2 regions of the Streptomyces sp. NPDC001843 genome follow, and region 1 is predicted to be linked to the other one. Evidence: riboswitches for the same ligand, from Rfam matches in the RefSeq annotation. Region 1 holds a riboswitch; the other holds the start of a gene.
The links. A riboswitch is a leader RNA that binds a small molecule or an ion and turns the genes downstream of it on or off. The one in region 1 is predicted to bind glycine.
Positions count from the first base shown of each region.

Region 2: another riboswitch for glycine. It lies ahead of gcvP (aminomethyl-transferring glycine dehydrogenase); the one in region 1 lies ahead of gcvT (glycine cleavage system aminomethyltransferase GcvT).

Region 1 covers NZ_JBIATQ010000010.1:296,574-306,066, reverse strand. The annotation lists gene ACFYZQ_RS25785 (ABC transporter ATP-binding protein) at 1-775, opposite strand, end outside; gene ACFYZQ_RS25780 (ABC transporter permease) at 772-1,779, opposite strand; gene ACFYZQ_RS25775 (ABC transporter substrate-binding protein) at 1,852-3,627, opposite strand; gene ACFYZQ_RS25770 (ABC transporter permease) at 3,661-4,659, opposite strand; gene ACFYZQ_RS25765 (enhanced serine sensitivity protein SseB C-terminal domain-containing protein) at 5,010-5,843, opposite strand; gene ACFYZQ_RS25760 (enhanced serine sensitivity protein SseB) at 5,923-6,714, opposite strand; gene ACFYZQ_RS25755 (AAA family ATPase) at 6,787-7,464, opposite strand; glycine riboswitch at 7,611-7,711, shown strand; gene gcvT (glycine cleavage system aminomethyltransferase GcvT) at 7,896-9,014, shown strand; gene gcvH (glycine cleavage system protein GcvH) at 9,133-9,493, shown strand, end outside.
Region 2 covers NZ_JBIATQ010000004.1:8,097-17,589, reverse strand. The annotation lists gene ACFYZQ_RS11465 (extracellular solute-binding protein) at 1-959, opposite strand, end outside; gene ACFYZQ_RS11460 (molybdopterin-binding protein) at 1,305-1,706, shown strand; gene ACFYZQ_RS11455 (molybdopterin-binding protein) at 1,785-2,204, shown strand; gene ACFYZQ_RS11450 (hypothetical protein) at 2,365-3,015, opposite strand; gene gcvP (aminomethyl-transferring glycine dehydrogenase) at 3,234-6,119, opposite strand; glycine riboswitch at 6,296-6,391, opposite strand; gene ACFYZQ_RS11440 (PRC-barrel domain-containing protein) at 6,505-6,888, shown strand; gene ACFYZQ_RS11435 (DNA polymerase IV) at 6,988-8,388, opposite strand; gene ACFYZQ_RS11430 (MerR family transcriptional regulator) at 8,479-9,162, opposite strand; gene ACFYZQ_RS11425 (bifunctional nuclease family protein) at 9,427-9,493, opposite strand, start outside.

The DNA.
Region 1 (9,493 bases):
GCTCCACGCACCGGCCGCCGTACATCACCAGGACGTCGTCGGCGATCTCCGCGACCACGCCGAGATCGTGGGTGATCATGATGACCGCGGAGCCGAACTCCTTCTGCAGGTCCCTGATCAGGTCGAGGATCTGCGCCTGGACGGTCACGTCGAGAGCGGTGGTCGGCTCGTCCGCGATGAGCAGTTCGGGGTTGTTGACCAGCGCCATGGCGATCATGGCGCGCTGGCGCATACCGCCGGAGAACTCGTGCGGGTAGCCGTCGACGCGCTTGGCGGGCTCCGGGATGCCGACCCGGTCGAGCATCTCGATGGCGCGCTTGCGAGCGACCTTCTTGCTGACGTCGTTGTGGACCCGGTAGGCCTCGACGATCTGGTCGCCGACCTTGTAGTACGGGTGCATCGCGGACAGCGGGTCCTGGAAGATCATCGCCATCTCGCGGCCGCGCAGCTTGCGCACCTCGTCCGGGGCGGCGGAGACCAGTTCCTTGCCGTCCAGCCAGATCTCGCCGGACATCCGCACGTTCTTGCCGCGCGCGCCGAGCCGGTGCAGGCCCATGATGGCCTGCGAGGTGACCGACTTGCCGGAGCCGGACTCGCCGACGACGGCGAGGGTCCGGCCCTTCTCCAGCGAGAAGCTGAGCCCGTCGACGGACTTGACCAGGCCGTCGTCGGTCGGGAAGTGCACCTTGAGGTCGCGGACCTCGAGGAAGGCCTCGGGTGCCTTGCCGGAGGTGGGTTCGCCCACTGCGGCGCCGGTCTTGGAGAGTTCGGTCACGAGAGCCTCACCCGCGGGTCGGCGGCCGCGTAGAGCAGGTCCACCAGGAGATTTGCGATCACGACGAAGAAGGCGGCGAGCAGGGTCACGCCGAGGATGGGGGGCAGGTCGTTGTCGGTGATGCCCTCCACCGCGTACTCACCGATGCCGTGCAGCGAGAACACGGTCTCGGTGATCACCGCGCCGCCGAGCAGCAGACCGAGGTCCATGCCGAAGACGGTGATGATGGGGGTGAGCGCGGCGCGCAGTCCGTGCCGGACGACGACCTTGCGCTCACGCAGGCCCTTGGCACGGGCCGTGCGGATGAAGTCCTCGTTCATCGTCTCCAGCATGCCCGAGCGGGTCAGCCGCGCGTAGATGGCGGAGTACAGCAGGGCGAGCGAACACCACGCCGGGAAGAGGGTGTTGGCCCACTGTGCGGGATTCTCGGTGAGCGGGACGTAGGTGCGGCCGAAGATCGGCCACTGGTAGGTGAAGAGCAGGATCGCCAGGTTGCCCGTGAAGAACATGGGCAGCGAGACACCGGCGAGCGCGACGCCCATGAAGGTGCGGTCGAAGACCGAGCGCGGCTTCAGCGCGGAGATGACGCCGATCACGACACCGGAGACCAGCCACAGCACGGCGGCACCCGCGGCCAGCGACAGGGTCACCGGAAGGCGGTCGACGAGCTTCGGCCAGACCGCCTCGTGGGTCTTGAAGGAGTAGCCGAAGCAGGGTGCGTTGCAGTGCACCGTGCTGGGACCGACGCTGTAGTCGGCGCCGGCCAGGATCCCCTTGATGAAGTGCCAGTACTGGACGTAGACGGGCTGGTCCAGACCGAGGTTGTGCTTGACCGCGGCGATGTCCGCCTTCGACGGGCTCTTGCCGATGTACTGCTGTGCCAGCTGGTCCGCTGTCTGACCGGCCAGTCTCGGCAGCAGGAAGAAGATGGCGAAGGTGACCGCGGAGACGACCAGCAGCAGGATCACTGCCGCCACCGTCCGACGGAGGATGTACGAGATCACGGGGACCGGCGCTGGTGCCCGCGGGCCGCGAAGCCCGCGGGCACCAATGCCTTCACCTGCCTTCCGGGGCTGCTACTTCTTCGTGGTGCCGAGGTTGAGGTAGTCGTACTGACCGCTGAAGGCCGACGTGGAGGTCACGTTGGTCGCCCAGGGGGAGCGGTACAGCAGGACCTTGAAGTAGGTCAGCGGGACGATGACCGCCTGGTCCATGGTGGCCTTGTCGATCTCGCCGTACAGCTTGTTGCGGGCGGCCAGGTCCGGGGTGGCGATCGCCTGGGCCAGCTTGGCGTCGACGCCCTTGTTCTCGAACTGCGACAGGTTCGTGTTGCCGGACTGGCTGATGGCCTTGCTGTTCAGGATCTGCTGCAGGAAGCCGTAGCCGGACGGCCAGTCGGCGCCCCACTGCATCATCATGATGCCGACGTTGTTCTTCTCGGTGAACTTCGGCACACCCGCGTAGTCGGTGAAGTACTTGCCCTGCGGGTACTGCTTCAGGCTGGCGTTGATGCCGACCTTCTTCAGCGAGCTGATGATCGCCGTGGCCGCGTCGACCTCCTGCTGGCGGTCGGAGCGGGCCGTGATGTTGGTCGTGATCGACGTCTTGCCACAGGCCTTCAGGTGCTCCTTGGCCTTGGCGACGTCACCCTTGTTGCCCGGCGTCGCGTAGACGTCGGCCTTCTCGTAGCCGGGGATGTCCGGCGGGAGCACGGTGCTGGCGATGTCACCGCGGATCGGGCCGCCCTCGGCGGTCTGCACGGAGACCTTGTCGATGGCGTACTCGACGGCCTTGCGGCACTCGATGTTGTCGAACGGCTTGACCTTGGTGTTGATCGCCGCGTAGACGAGGCGGCCGCCGTAGGCGTTGTCGGTGCTGGCCTTGCCGTCCGCCGAGTTGAGGATGCTGGCCTGGGTAGAGGCCTGGACGCCGGTGCCGGCGAGGTCGACGGTGGCGTCGCCGGACTGCAGGTCCTTGTCGATCGTCTCGCCGTTGACCTTCAGGTTGACGACGATCTTGTCCGGCAGTTGCTTGCGCAGCGGGTCGGTCTTCGGGTCCCAGTTCTTGTTGCGGACCAGGACGACCTGCTTGCCCTCCTGGTAGCTCTGGAACTGGTAGGAGCCGGAGGAGACGATGTGCTTGACGTAGTCGACGCCGTCGTCCTTGGCCTGGGGCACCGGAGCCGTCTGGGGGGCCGCGACCAGGTAGTCGAACTCCTGGAAGGAACGGTTCAGGTGGAAGACGATCGTGGTGTCGTCCGGGGTCTCGATCGAGGACAGGCCCTTGGCGCTCTTGTCCTTGTACGGACCCTTGTACTTGTCGCCGTCCTTCATGAACTGCTGGAAGTAGTTCGGGCCGAGCGAGAGCACGTCACGCGCGAAGTTCGACCGCTCGACGGCGTACTTGACGTCCTTCGAGGTGATCGGCGTGCCGTCCTGGTACTTCAGGCCCGGACGCAGCTTGTACGTCCAGGTCTTGCCGCCGTCGCTCGAAACACCCTTGCTGGCAGCGAGGTCCGGAACGAGGGTGTTGCCCTTCTCGCCGGGGCCGGGCTGGAACGTCATCAGCGGGCGCGCGTAGAGCCGGCTGAAGTTGTACATGTACGCGTAGTACGTGTTGCCCGGGTCGAACGAGTCCGGCACGTCCGACATCTCATAGGTGACCGTGCCACCCTTTTTGTCGGACGCGTTGACGACACCCGTGGTCGCCTTGTTGGCACCGGCCGCCTTCGGCGCGCCGCCGTCCTTGTTGTCATCGGCCTTGCTGCAACCTGCAACGAGCAGGCTGGCGGAGCCGATGGCCGCAACCGCGGCCAGTGCTGACCTTCGCATGATGGTCTGCTTCCCCTCCATTGATCGGAAACTTGATGGACTCTCGGGGGCTGCCTAGCGGCTGCGGGGGTCGAGAGCGTCGCGGAGACCGTCACCGAGCAGATTGAACGCCAGGACGGTGATGAAGATGGCGAGTCCGGGCACGATCATGTACTGGGGATCGACCTGGTAGTACGTGACGGCCTCCCGGAGCATGCCGCCCCAGGACGCCTGCGGGGGCTGGATGCCGACGCCGAGGAAGCTCAGCGACGCCTCGAAGAGGATGTTGGTCGGGATGAGCAGCGTCGAGTAGACGATGATCGGGCCGACCAGGTTCGGCATCAGCTCGCGGAAGAGGATGTACGGGCCCTTGGCACCCATGCCGCGGGCGGCGTCCACGAACTCGCGCTCGCGCAGGGCGAGGGTCTGGCCTCGCACGATCCGGCCCAGGTAGGGCCAGTTGAAGAAGCCGATGACGAAGATGAGCACGCTCAGGTGGAGCGGCAGTCCGTTGAGGCCGAACGCGCCGCCCTGGAGGGTGGCGGAGATGGCGATGGCGAAGAGCAGGAGGGGGAAGGCGAGGAAGGTGTCCATCAGCCGGCTGATGACCGAGTCGACCCGTCCGCCGTAGTAGCCGGCGACGACACCCATGATGGCGCCGATCACGTTGGACAGGATCGTGGCGCCGAAGGCGACCACCAGCGACACCCAGGAGCCCTCCAGGATGCGGGTGGCGATGTCCCGGCCGAACTTCGGGTCGACGCCCAGCGGGTGATCGAGGCTCATGCCGCCCATGCCGCCCTTGGGCAGCGAGGTGTCGGGCACGATCAGGTCCTGGTGGAAGGCGTTGGGGTCGAGGCCGAACATCGCCTGGATCGGGCGCGAGAGGATCGCGACCAGGATCAGCAGGATCACGATGACGCCGCCGGCCACCGCGACTCTGTCCCTCTTGAACCGCGTCCAGGCGATCTGCCCAAGGGAACGGCCCTCGATCTGCCCCTTACCGGCACCCTCGAGCACAGCTTCCGGCTGTGCCTCGGCTGCCGCCCCGGTGGTCTCGATCGGTGCGGTCACAGTGACCCGACCCCTCTCGCCGGTGGTGACCGGCCTGCGCCTGCCGCGGATTGCGGCTTTGTCGACTTGCACACTCGATCACGAGGTCAGCGACCTCGTGCCTGAGTCGCGAGTCTTCAGCGTCGTCGCGATCACCCGCCAGAGCTGGCGGGGAAAGTATGCGTAACCGTGATGCTGTTCGGGGGATTCCGTTATCCGAACAGTGGGTAACGACCCCCGGACGCGGGCCAGTCGGGACAAGAGGCTTTATTCCGGTCATTTCATGACCATCGGCGGCGATCTACGCGCGAAGAAATGTGTCAACCCGGTGCGGCAGATGGAACGCGGAGCCCCCATGCGCTCGCCGGTGCTCAGTAGCCGCCCGGCGCGGTCGGGTAACCGTACCCGGCGGCCGGGGCCGGGGGCTGGGCGGGGGCGTGTGCCTCGCGGTCGTAGAACGGGCGGGCCTTGGCCCGCATCCACAGGGCGACGGGGTCGTACTCGTCGGACATCGCGACGGTCGACACCGGCAGCCCGTCCGGGACCGCCCCGATGGACTGCTGCATCATCGCGCGCACCGAGTCCACGGCCGGCGGCGAGGCGTCGTACACGTCGAGGCCGATGGCGAGGTACGGCGCCCCGAGCGCGGGCTGCACCCAGGCTCGGCGCAGCGAACGGACCGCCGGAGTGCGGTGCGCGTTCTGCGCGAGCAGGGCGTAGAACTGCGGGACCTCGATACCCGGTTCCGACAGGCTCAGCGGGCCGGCGGGCTGGCGGTCCAGGCCGGTGGCGATGCGGCGCAGGTCGAGCCAGGGGACGCCGACGCCGCCGCCCGGGGCGTGCGGGTTGAGCCAGAGGCCGTAGTGGTCCGGGTAGAGGGTGCGGGCCACGTCGACCGCGTCGACCACTTCGTAGGACCGGTTCCAGCCGCTGGCCGACAGCTCCTGGGCGGAGGTGACGCAAGGGGCGTAGCCGAAGCCGTCCACCTCCATGTTCCCGTACTGGGCGTCGGGGGAGCCTGCCTGGCCGTGCCACAGGAGCATCCACACCTGGCCGGAAGCCGGGGTCGCGAGCGCCCTGAGGAGTGCCTCGTAGGCGTCGTAACGCCCGGGCGTCACCTGGCGCAGCATGTGCTCGACGCTGCCGCTGCGGCTCGCGCTCACCTGTCTTACCGCCCCTTCGAGAAGTTGCCCCGCGTTTGGCATCAGCTTAAGCGCCCACGAACTTCGGACTGCCGGTCCGTCGGCGGTGTGGATGGGCCGTGGTCTCCCGTGCCCGGGCGGCTCAGTGACCGTACTGGTAGAAGGGCCGCACGCTCGTCTTCAGCCAGTCGCCCACCGGGTCGTCGGTCACGTCCAGCAGGACCAGGTTGACCGGCCACCGGACCGGGGCCCGCCCCAGCGCCCGGCCCAGCGCTTCGAGGGGCAGGGCCCTCAGGTCGCCCTCCCACTGGGAGAGCTCGACGCCGATGAACATGACCGGGTCGGCCGTCTCGATGGCGGCGAGGCAGCGGCGGGCGGTGAGGACGACCCCGATCGCCGCGAACTCGGCGGAGGCGGCGGCGAGGAAGTCGATCGGGTCGTCCTGCCAGTCGGGTTCGTAGAGGCGGACCCGGCCGCCGCTCGCGGGGCCGTCCAGCGGGGTGCGTCCGGCGCGGCACAGCTCGGCCACCGCGGACGGCGGGAGGGGGACGCCCACCATGCCGTCCGGGTTGACGACGATGCCGGCCTGCGGGGGCAGGCCACGGGCGAACTCCACGGCGGGGGCGATGGTGTACGCCATGTGGGCGCCGACGACCTGGCGGAACTGCTCCTCGGAGCTGAAGACCGGTACGTACGCCTGGCCGTCGATCTCCATCGTGGGCAGGTCGAGCGGGCCGCCGTGCGCGCCGCGGCCGTTCGGCAGCGGGATCCACAGGAAGCTCCGGCCCAGGACCTCGATGATCCGGCCGCCTGCCGAGGGGATGCCGAACGACGCCGACAGCACCTCCTCCAGCTCGTTGCCGGGCCATCCTCCGTGCGGATGTGGGTGTGTCTGTGCCGGGAAGTCCGCGGGAAAGTCCGCCGGGAAGTCCATCTGCCTACCGCCTGCTGGGACCAACTGTTGTGGCTGAAAGGCTAGCGGGTACCTGTGCCCGGTTCGGGGGTCTCATCGGTCCGCGAAGCCGATCCCGCGCAGCACGTCGGCCGCGTCCCGGTCGAGCAGCACCGCCGAGCCGCAGCCCTGGGGCAGTTCGCCCCGCTCCACCGCGCGCAGCAGCCGGGCGGCCGCCCTGCGGTGGCGCAGGAAGGCGTACCGGGAGACGCCCCGGCCGCGCTCGCGCTGGCCGTGCCGGGCCGTGGCGGGCGGAACGTCGAGCAGCAGCAGGTGCAGGGTGCCGCCCCGGCGCCGGGCTTCGCGGGACAGCCAGCCGCGCACCCAGGACTGCGTGCCGCAGTCGTGTACGACGACGCCCTCGCCGGTGTGCAGGGCGCGGCGCAGTCTCGCGTAGTGGGCGAGGCGGACCAGGGGGCGGTACACCACGTAGGGGAGGAAGCGGGGCATGCGGTGTTCCCAGTGGTCGCGGGCGTCCTGGGAGTCGATGCGGATGCCGTCGACGGCACGGTGCATCAGGGTGGACTTGCCGCTGCCGGGCAGGCCGGTGACCACGACCAGGTCGCGGGGGCCGAAGAGCAGGCCGTGCGGGCTGTGTCCGGCGCGGTCGCGCAGGTCGCGGACGACGGGTGCCGGGCGGGATGCGCGCCGCTCGCGGGCCGGGGCGGCGGGCTGCCGGGGCACCGCGACGCCCGTGGTCGCCGCGTAGGCCGAGGTCCTGTTCACCGTGATCGTCCTCCCTGTGGTCAGGAAAGGTTCTCCCCACCGAATGTAAAGAGAAGGTAATGCACGGTGTCTCCCGATTCGGTGCTCGTAGTGCCACAGCCCGGTCACAAGTGACGCGCTATAGTGTGCCCGCCAACTGCATACCGGCCGTTTGAATCCGCGCGGGAGAGTCCCCGGGCAGCAGCTTCGCCGGGGCGCCGAAGGAGCAAGTCCCTCCCTTGAATCTCTCAGGCCCCGTCACCGCGCGGGTGAGGCACATCTGAAAAGCGGGCCGCTGTGACAGCGACCCCACCCAAGGTGCAAGCCGTGCCTCCCCTCGGGGTGATCATGGCGAACCTCTCAGGTTCCGATGACAGATGGGGAGGAACTTTCCTCACCTTCCCCCACGCTCGAACGAGCTCGCGCGGGAGGTGCCCCCATACCTTGGGAGACGACCGATGAGCAGTACCCAACCCCGCCGTACCGCGCTCGATGCGCTGCATCGCTCGCTCGGCGCGACGATGACCGACTTCGCCGGCTGGGACATGCCGCTGCGCTACGGCTCCGAGCGCGACGAGCACCTCGCCGTGCGGACCAGGGCCGGGCTCTTCGACCTCTCCCACATGGGTGAGATCACCGTGACCGGCCCGCAGGCCGCCGCCCTGCTGAACCACGCCCTCGTCGGGAACATCGCCTCGGTCGGTGTCGGCCGTGCCCGTTACACCATGATCTGCCGGGCCGACGGCGGCATCCTGGACGACCTGATCGTCTACCGCCTGGCCGAGACCGAGTTCATGGTGGTGGCCAACGCCTCCAACGCCCAGGTGGTGCTCGACGCCCTGACCGAGCGGTCCGCCGGCTTCGACGCCGAGGTCCGTGACGACCGGGACGCCTACGCGCTGATCGCCGTCCAGGGCCCCGAGTCCCCCGGCATCCTGGGGTCCCTCACCGACGCCGACCTCGACGGCCTGAAGTACTACGCCGGCCTGCCCGGGACCGTCGCCGGCGTCCCGGCGCTCATCGCGCGCACCGGCTACACCGGCGAGGACGGCTTCGAGCTCTTCGTGAAGCCCGAGCACGCGGTCGAGCTGTGGCAGGCGCTGAGCAAGGCCGGCGAGGGCGTCGGGCTGGTGCCCTGCGGCCTGTCCTGCCGGGACACGCTGCGCCTGGAGGCGGGCATGCCGTTGTACGGGCACGAGCTCAGCACCTCCCTCACGCCCTTCGACGCCGGGCTCGGCCGGGTGGTGAAGTTCGAGAAGGAGGGCGACTTCGTGGGCCGCGAGGCGCTGGCCGAGGCCGCCTCGCGCGCCGAGCAGAACCCGCCGCGCGTCCTGGTCGGCCTGGTCGCCGAGGGCCGCCGGGTCCCGCGCGCCGGGTACCCGGTGGTCGCCGGCGGCAAGGTGATCGGCGAGGTCACCTCCGGCGCGCCCTCCCCCACCCTGGGCAAGCCCATCGCCATGGCCTACGTCGACGCGGCGCACTCGGCGCCGGGCACACCGGGCGTCGGCGTGGACATCCGGGGCAGCCACGAACCGTACGAAGTCGTGGCACTGCCGTTCTACAAGCGGCAGAAGTAGACACTGGGCGGGTGCACCGGCGTCCGAACGTGACCCTGCGCACATTTCCGCTGCTCACAGAAGTTTCCAGCAGTCCCGCTTTCACCAGCACTCCCCCGCGTACAGGAGAATTCAGGCCATGAGCAACCCCCAGCAGCTGCGCTACAGCAAGGAGCACGAGTGGCTGTCGGCCGCCGAGGACGGCGTCTCGACGGTCGGCATCACCGAGTTCGCGGCCAACGCGCTCGGCGACGTCGTCTACGCCCAGCTCCCCGAGGTCGGCTCCACGGTGACCGCGGGCGAGACCTGCGGCGAGCTGGAGTCCACCAAGTCGGTGTCCGACCTGTACTCGCCGGTCACCGGTGAGGTCACCGCGATCAACGAGGACGTCGTCGACGACCCGTCGCTGGTGAACTCCGCCCCCTTCGAGGGCGGCTGGCTGTTCAAGGTACGCGTCACGGACGAGCCGGCCGACCTGCTCTCCGCCGACGAGTACGTCG
Region 2 (9,493 bases), on a different contig from region 1:
CCGAACACCTCGTTGATGGCGCCCTTTCCGCCCTCGACGGCCGGGAAGGGGAAGAAACCGAGGTTCGAGCCGAGTCCCTTGCCCGAGTCGGCCTCGACGACCGGGGCCCACTGCCCCATGAGCTCCATGGCCGCCTTGCCGTTGCCCACCGCGGCCGCCTGGCCGGTCGGAGTGGAGTACCCGGCGCCCAGGAACCCCTTCTGGAACGGCTGGAGCTGGACCAGGTCCTTGAGGTGCTGTCCGGCCTGGACGATCCCCGGGTCGCTGAAGTCCTTGGCCTCGTCGGCCTTCTTGAGGGCGTCGATTCCGGCCGTGCGCATGGCGAGGTAGGCCCAGTAGTACATCTCGGGCCACTTCTCCTTGCCGGCCACGGCGATCGGCGTGATGTTCTTAGCCTTCAGCTTCCGCACGGCGTCGAGGAAGCCGCTCCAGGTGGTCGGCGGGGTGCTGATGCCGGCCTGCTTGAAGAGCGCCTTGTTGTACCAGAAGCCGATCATGCCGATGTCGAACGGGATGCCGTACAGCTTGTCGTCGATGAGGTAGGGCTGCTTGGCGACGGACAGCATTCCGTCGGACCAGGGCTTGGTCCTGTCGGTGAGGTCCTCGACGAGCCCCGCGTCGACCTGCTGCTTGAGCACGCCACCGCCCCAGGTGTGGAAGATGTCCGGCAGCTTCCCGGAGGCGATCAGCGCCGTCATCTTCGACTTGTAGGCGTCGTTCTCCAACTGGACGATCTTTACCTTGACCTTGGGGTTCTGCGCCTCGAACTTCTTGGCCAGACCGGCCCAGACCGTCTTCGTCGGCTGGGTGGTGGAGATGTTCCACCACTCGATGGTGGTCGTGCCGTTCGACGACCCTCCGCCCGAGTCGCCGCCGCAGCCGCTCAGTGCCGTCATGCCCAGACCGGCCGCGGCGGAGGCCGCCAGGAAGCCGCGGCGGGAGAGTGCCGGGTCGCCCATGATGCGCTCCTTCTCTTCGAAACTTTCGGAACTACGCCGGAAAGCTGCGCCGCACCCTAGAGACCGCTCTTGCCGGGTGGCAACCCTTTGGACGACGCTTGTGCGGCGAAATCGGCATCCCCTGGCCGGAAGTGCCGCTGCGGTGCATGCAGTGGTACACGATGGTGAGCCGAAACATTCGGCGATATCACCGAACGTTCCGAACCGCGACTCTAGAAAGGCCGCTCAGAGGCGTCAAGGTGTCGTGCATCAGGTAGGGGGCCGGTCGTCGAATGAGTCGAAGACGGCAGGGCCCCGGCGGGGCCCGTACCGACTCCCTCGGACCCGCGCCCTATCGTGACCGGCATGCAGTCCTACACGATCGGCCAGGCAGCACGACTGCTCGGCGTGAGCCCGGACACCGCCCGCCGCTGGGCGGACGCGGGCCGGGTGGCGACCCACCGCGACGAGGCGGGGCGACGGCTCATCGACGGCAAGGACCTGGCCGCGTTCTCCGTGGAACTCGCCAAGGCGGGCGGCAACGACGAGGACACAGCCGGGTCCCACACCTCCGTGCGCAACGCCTTCCCCGGCATCGTCACCGCGATCAAGCTCGGCGACGTCGCCGCCCAGGTGGAGATCCAGGCCGGCCCCCACCGGCTCGTCTCCCTCCTCACCCGGGAGGCCGTCGAGGAACTGGGTCTGGAGGTCGGCATGGAGGCCACCGCGCGAGTGAAGTCGACGAATGTACATATCGACCGTGTGTGATCGAGCCGATGACGGCCAGGGTGACGCAAACCCGCGCATACCGTCCCAGAAGCCGCACGCGCACTACGGTGATGAGTCATGACCCTGAGCATCCGCAACCAGCTCCCCGGCACCGTCACCGCCATCCAGCCCGGCGACGTCATGACCGCAGTCAAGGTCCGCCTGGACGGTGGCCAGGACCTCATCGCGGCGATCACTTCGGAGGCCGTCGACCAACTGGCCCTGGCCCCGGGTGTCTCCGTCCGCGCTCTGGTGAAGTCGACGGGGGTCTCCCTGGCCACCAGCCGGGTCGACGGCCTCTCCATCCGCAACAGGCTCTCCGGAACGATCACCCACCTGGAGCTCGGCGAGGTCATGGCCCACGTGAAGGTCACCGTGGACGGCGGCAGGATCACCGCGGCGATCACCAAGGAGGCCGCCACCGACCTCGGCCTCTTCGTGGGCTCCGACGTGGTCGCCCTGATCAAGTCGACCGAGGTGTCGCTGGCGACGGCGTGAACGCGCAAGGGCCTGCGTCCGCCCAGGTCGTGTCCGCAACCTCCGCCCGGAGGGCGAGCCGCGCGGCGTCTGGTGCCTCTGGGGGAGCATGCCGGGCGTCGCGGAGCAGGCGGGACTTTGCGGACACGGCCCAGGACCCGCGTCTGCCCGGCAGAAGGCTTCAGTTTGTGCGCCAGAGCGGCAGATCCGCGTGCCGGACCCGGTAGCCACCCTTCGTGACGGGTGCGGAGGGTGCCGGTGCCATGCAGGAATTCACCTCATCCATGTGCTTGTCGCCGCCGACCGTCCAGTTCTCGGCGTCGTCCCAGGAGAAACCCACCCGGTCCCGGGACGGCTTCCCTGGCTTGTCCTCCCCGCCGTCGTACACGCTGAACCCGAGCCGCTTCCCCACCCAGTCCGGGCCTCCGGCGCTCACCTCGGTGATGACCGCGGTCAGGGTGGCGCTGCCGGGCGCGGTCACCAGGCAGTCGACCGTACCTTCGGCGGTGTAGGTGATGTTCCGCTCCGAGGAGTAATGGGAGACCTTCACCGTGCCGCGCGCGTCGGTCGGCAGCCCGCCGGGTAAGCCGGGGATCGGCCTGCTGAAGGGTACGGCGTGCGCGGCGAACGTCAGCGAGCGGATGTCGTCATCCTCCGCGTACGGCAGGCGGAACACGGCGGACCCGGTGACAGCCGCCTGTACCGGCCGCTCTCGGGGACTGCCTGACACCGCCGTGGCGCCGCTGGCCGCGGTGGCGGCAGCCGCGATCGCGACGACCATGGCCAGGGAAGCCGACTTGCGGGAGCGAAGCAGGGAACGCACAGGACTCATCAGGGTCTCCAGTCGCCGATGTGGTCGGGCGGCGGAGGTCCTCCCCACCCGAACTCATCCTCCGGTTCGCCCGCGCCGAGCACGTCACCCCGCAGAAGCGTCCACCTGTGAGACCCAGGTCGTACGGTCACGGTGCCCGTACGACCGGAAGTCGATCCCGGATGCCGAAGGGCAAGCCGAAGGCCCCGCCCAGGACGGACGGGGCCTCACACGCTCTCTCAGTCCTCGTAGGCGTCCAGCGGCGGGCAGGAGCAGACCAGGTTCCGGTCACCGAAGGCCTGGTCGATGCGGCGCACCGGCGGCCAGTACTTGTCGGCGGCCGAGGCCCCGGCCGGGAACACGGCCTCCGCCCGGCTGTAGGCGTGGTCCCACTCGCCGCCCAGCGCGCCGGCGGTGTGCGGGGCGTTCCGCAGCGGGTTGTCCTCGGCGGGCCACTCGCCCGTGCCGACCTTCTCGATCTCCGCGCGGATCGCGATCATCGCCTCGCAGAACCGGTCCAGCTCGGCCAGGTCCTCCGACTCGGTCGGCTCGATCATCAGCGTGCCGGCCACGGGGAAGGACATCGTCGGGGCGTGGAAGCCGTAGTCGATGAGCCGCTTGGCCACGTCGTCCACGGACACCCCGGTCGCCTTGGTCAGCGGCCGCAGGTCGATGATGCACTCGTGCGCGACCAGGCCGCCCGGGCCGGTGTAGAGCACCGGGTAGTGCGGCTCCAGTCGCTTGGCGATGTAGTTGGCGGACAGCACGGCCACCTGGGTGGCCCGCTTGAGGCCCTCGCCGCCCATCAGACGGACGTACGCCCACGAGATCGGCAGGATGCCCGCCGAGCCCCAGGGCGCGGCCGAGATCGGGCCGACACCCGTCTCGGGCCCGGCCGCCGGCTGGAGCGGGTGGTTCGGCAGGTACGGCGCGAGGTGCTCGCGCACGGCCACCGGGCCGACGCCGGGACCGCCGCCGCCGTGCGGGATGCAGAACGTCTTGTGCAGGTTGAGGTGCGAGACGTCACCTCCGAAGTGCCCCGGCTTGGCGAGCCCGACCAGCGCGTTGAGGTTGGCGCCATCGACGTACACCTGGCCGCCGGCCTCGTGGACCTGTGCGCAGATGTCGGCGACGTGCTCCTCGAAGACGCCGTGCGTCGAGGGATACGTGATCATGAGCACGGCCAGCTCGTCGCGGTACTGCTCGATCTTCGCGCGCAGGTCCTCGACGTCGATCTCGCCGTCCTCGGCGGTCTTGACGACGACGACCTTCATGCCGGCCATCACGGCGCTGGCGGCGTTGGTGCCGTGCGCGGAGGACGGGATGAGGCAGACGGTCCGCTGGTCGTCGCCGTTGGCGCGGTGGTAGCCGCGCACGGCGAGCAGGCCGGCGAACTCGCCCTGCGAACCGGCGTTGGGCTGCAGCGACACCTTGTCGTATCCGGTGACCTCGGCGAGACGTTCCTCCAGCTCACGGATGAGCGTGAGGTAACCCTGTGCCTGCTCCGCGGGGGCGAAGGGATGCAGCTGCCCGAACTCCGGCCAGGTGACCGGCTCCATCTCGGTGGTCGCGTTGAGCTTCATGGTGCAGGAGCCCAACGGGATCATGCCGCGGTCGAGCGCGTAGTCGCGGTCGGCCAGCCGGCGCAGGTAGCGCAGCATCGCCGTCTCGGAACGGTGCTGGCGGAAGACCGGATGGGTGAGGTATTCGTCGGTGCGCAGCAGGGCCTCGGGCAGCGTGTCCCCGGTCACCGCGTCCAGTGCCTCGATGTCCGCGTCGGTCCCGAAAGCCGACCACACGGCGGCCAGCCGGTCCCGGGTCGTGGTCTCGTCGCAGGCGGCCGAGACATGGTCGGCGTCGACGAGCCGCAGGTTGACCCCGTTCTCCCGGGCCGCGGCCACCACCTCGGCGGCCTTGCCCGGCACCCGCGCGGTGACCGTGTCGAAGAACGCGCCGTGCACGACCTCGATCCCGGCCGCCCGCAGACCCGCGGCCAGGAGGGTGGCGTAGCGGTGGGTGCGCCGGGCGATGCTCCGCAGGCCCTCGGGGCCGTGGTAGACGGCGTACATACCGGCCATGACGGCGAGCAGCACCTGAGCGGTGCAGATGTTGCTGGTGGCCTTCTCCCGGCGGATGTGCTGCTCACGGGTCTGCAGCGCCAGCCGGTAGGCCTTGTGCCCGTCCGCGTCCACGGACACGCCCACAAGACGGCCCGGCAGGCTGCGGGCGAACTTCTCGCGCACCGCCATGTAACCGGCGTGCGGGCCGCCGAAGCCCATCGGCACACCGAAGCGCTGGGTCGTACCGACCGCGATGTCCGCGCCGAGCTCGCCCGGGGAGGTCAGCAGGGTGAGTGCCAGCAGGTCGGCGGCGACGGTGACGAGCGCCCCGAGCCCGTGGGCCTGCTCGATGACGGGCCTGATGTCGCGTACGGCCCCGGAGGCGCCCGGGTACTGGATCAGCACGCCGTTGATCTCACGCTCGGCGACCTCGGCCGGGATGCCCTCGCTGAGGTCGGCCACGACGACCTCCACGCCGGTCGGTTCGGCGCGGGTCCGGATCACGGCGACGGTCTGCGGCAGCACGTCGGCGTCGACCAGGAAGAGGCCCTTCTTGTTCCTGCCCATGCGCCGGGAGAGCGCCATCGCCTCGGCCGCGGCGGTGCCCTCGTCGAGCAGCGAGGCGCCGGAGGTCGGCAGTCCGGTGAGCTCGGCGACCATCGTCTGGAAGTTCAGCAGGGCCTCGAGCCGGCCCTGGGAGATCTCCGGCTGGTACGGCGTGTAGGCCGTGTACCAGGCCGGGTTCTCCATGACGTTGCGCAGGATGACCGGCGGCGTGAAGGTCCCGTAGTAGCCCAGCCCGATCATCGAGCCGAGGACCTGGTTGCGGTCGGCGAGGGATCGCAGTTCGGCGAGCACCTCGGCCTCGGTGCGGGCGCCCGGCAGGTCCAGGGCGTCGGCGTTCTTGATCACGTCCGGTACCGCGGCGGCGGTCAGTTCGCCGAGTGAGCCGTAGCCGACGTGCGCGAGCATCTTGGCCCGCGCCTCCTGGTCGGGGCCGATGTGGCGCTGCTCGAACGGAATGCCCTGTTCGAGCTCGGAGAGCGGAGTGCGGTGGGCGGTCATTGCGGAGGCCTCCTGGTCTGACGCGACCTTCGAGGGGCACCCCGGTACGGATACCCCGACGGCCTCCCCCTCTGTCATCTCGACCTGAGAGCTTCACCGGGTCGCCCGAAGGTCCCGGCTTTCACCGTCGGTGAGAGCGGAAGCCGTCGAGACACCGCCCTGCTTTCCAGAGTGACCTCGTCCGTGCGGTACGTGGGCCTGAGAGATTCCGGGGAGGAGTTGCTCCTTCGGCGCCTCCGATGGTGTCCGGAGGACTCTCCCGCACGGGGTCAGCAGCCGCTTGCCAGCGTACCAGCGAGGTCAACGTGTGAGCCTCGAGTGGCCGCCTTCCTGAATGTGCTCTTTTGTAGTGCTAACGGATGAGTTGCGACCAAGAGGAGGGACCGTGCGAACCGATATCGATCCGCGCCACCTGATCGGCCGCAAGGCGTTCGACCGGAACGGCGACAAGATCGGCACGATCGACGAGGTCTACCTCGACGACGCGACCGGCGAGCCCGAGTGGGCGGCCATACGCACCGGGCTGTTCTCCAGGGACGCCTTCGTCCCTCTGGAGCCCAGCGAGCTGATCGACGGCGCCCTGCAAGTCCCCTTCGACCGGTCCCTCATCAAGGACGCACCCGACTTCGGCGTCGGCCGCCATCTCTCCCCGGAGCAGGAGCTCCAGCTGTACCACCACTACGGCCTCGACGTGAGCACCTCTCCCCCACTCCCGGACCACGACTTCGGCGATCTCGCGGGCACGGACGAGACGGCGGGACCGACGTAGCAGCCGGGGGCACGCCGCCCGCCCAGGGCTGCTCCCGCTAGGGCTGATCCCGCTAGGGCTGCTCCTGCTAGGGGCTGCTCCCGCCATGGTCTGCTCGCGCTATGGGCTGCTCGCGGCGCCTCGGGCCCCCTCGTCCCGCGCACCGCCCCGGAGGCCGCTCGACGCTGCCCCGGCGGTCAGCGGGAGCGGGTCCGCCGGTTCCAGGGCCGGATCCTCGACCCTGAAGGTCCGCACCCGGCCGGGCCCCGAGTCGGGGGTCTCGAAGCGCACGGTGACCCGCCCGAGGCCGCTGCCCTGCACCCAGCCGTGGCCGAACTCGGTGTGCCGTATGTCGTGCCCCGCGGGCCAGCGCCGTTCGGCCGGCGTCGGCTGGTGCTCGGCGGAATCGGTCACCACCTCCTCCGCCGCCGCCGTTTCCGTCAGCTCGCCCGCCGCCTGCGCGAACAGGTCCTCCTGGGTGTAGTCGGCGAGCCCGGAGACCCCCACGCCGAGCAGCCGTACGCCGCCGGTCGTGTCAACGGAGTCCAGCAGCCGGGCCGCCGCCTCCCGCACCACCGCCGGATCGTCCGTGGGCCCGCGCAGGGTCTCGGACCGGGTCAGCGTCGAGAAGTCGTACCGCCGTACCTTCAGCACGATGGTCCGTCCGGACAGCCCGGCCCCGCGCAGCCGCCGCACGCACCGGTCGGCCAGCCGCTGCACCTCCAGACCGACCCGGACCCGGTCGTGGATGTCCACGTCATAGGTGTCCTCGACCGACACCGACTTGGCCTCCCGCTCCGCCACCACAGGACGTTCGTCGCGTGCCAGCGCCATGGCGTACAGAGCGTGGCCATGAGCCTTCCCCAGCAGCCGTACGAGTTCGTCCTCGCCCGCCTCGGCGAGTTCGTCGACCGTGGTGATACCGGCGCGTCGCAGATGGTCCCCGGTGGCCGGGCCCACCCCGGGCAGCGTGCGCACCGGCATGGGACCGAGCATCGCCCGCTCGGTGCCCGGCTCGATCAGTACCAGCCCGTCCGGCTTGGCCTGCTCGGAGGCGATCTTCGCGAGCATCTTGGAGGCGGCGAGTCCCACCGACCCCGTGAGCCCCGTGGCGGCCCGGATGTCCGCGCGCAGCCTCGCTCCCGCCAGTCGCGCCGACTGCTCGTCCCAGGCCGTTCCGCCGGCCTCCAGGTCCACGAACGCCTCGTCCAGGCTGAGCGGCTCCACGAGCGGGGACAGCGCCCGCAGCAACGCCATCACCTGTTCACTGATCGAGCGGTACAACCCGAAGCGCGGAACGAGGTAGGCCGCGTTGGGGGCGAGCCGACGCGCCTGCGCCATCGGCATCGCCGAATGGACTCCGAACACCCGCGCCTCGTACGACGCGGTGGCGACCACTCCGCGCGGCCCGAGCCCGCCCACGACGACGGCCTTGCCGCGCAGGCTCGGCTTGGACGCCTGCTCCACCGAGGCGAAGAAGGCATCCATGTCGAGATGCAGGATCGTGGGCGCGTTTCTCACATCTCCGATGCTGCACCACACCACTGACAACGCCCGGCCGGCCGGCGCACCGGCGGCAGCGCATCCTCCGTCGCCGGACGGCGGCCGCGCTCAGACCGCCCTGTTGCGCCGCCGCGCCAGCTCGTCCGCGGGGTTCTGGCCGACGAGGGTCTCACCGGTGTCGATGCGCTCCCCGTGCAGTTGGGAGAGCGCGCTTTCCACGTCTCGCCACACCACTCCCACGGCGATTCCGAAGATCCCCTGACCGCCCTGCAACAGGGCGTGGACCTCGTCGGGGGAGGTGCATTCGTACACCGTGGCGCCGTCGCTCATCAGCGTCATGCGTTCCAGGTCACTGAAGCCGCGTTCTCTGAGGTGCTGGACGGCGGTGCGGATGTTCTGCAGTGAGACACCGGTGTCCAGAAAGCGCTTCACGATCTTGAGGACGACCACATCGCGGAAGCTGTACAGACGCTGCGTGCCCGACCCGTAGGCCGGCCGCACGCTCGGCTCGACCAGACCTGTGCGGGCCCAGTAGTCGAGTTGGCGGTAAGTGATCCCGGCGGCCGCGCAGGCCGTCGGTCCGCGGTAGCCGATCTGTTCGGACGCCATGGACGCCGCCCCTCCGCCGTTCGGCACGGCCGTCGGCCGCTTCGGGACGGGATCTGCCGCGCCGGCATGAGGGGGGTACCCCCTGCCCGAGCGGAGCCGAGCGCTGGGGGAAGGGTACGGACCGCTCTCCCCGAAACCGCGTCCGGGGGCACCCCCAGCCGTACCGTCGCCGCTGCTTCTCACGCCGACCTCCGTCCTTGACCTGCCTTCTCGACGGTAGGCAGTCACCAGGGGTGCGTCAACGATCGCCACACTCGGCACGCCGAGTGATAATCACCCTAAGAGTGGTTTCCCGTGCCCCACCGCGGGGAAAGGCTAGCCGAATGCGCTGGCGGGGAACGTCAGGACGCTCTCGTCGGCCCTGGGCGGGCACCGCCGCAACTGCGGTCACACGCCGTCAAGGGGCCGGTCACGGACCGCGTGTCCGCCACCGGCCGCCCACCGCTCTCACTGGCTGCTGGTGCCGAAGTCCTCGGGCGAGATCTGGTCGAGGAACTCGCGGAACTTCTCCACC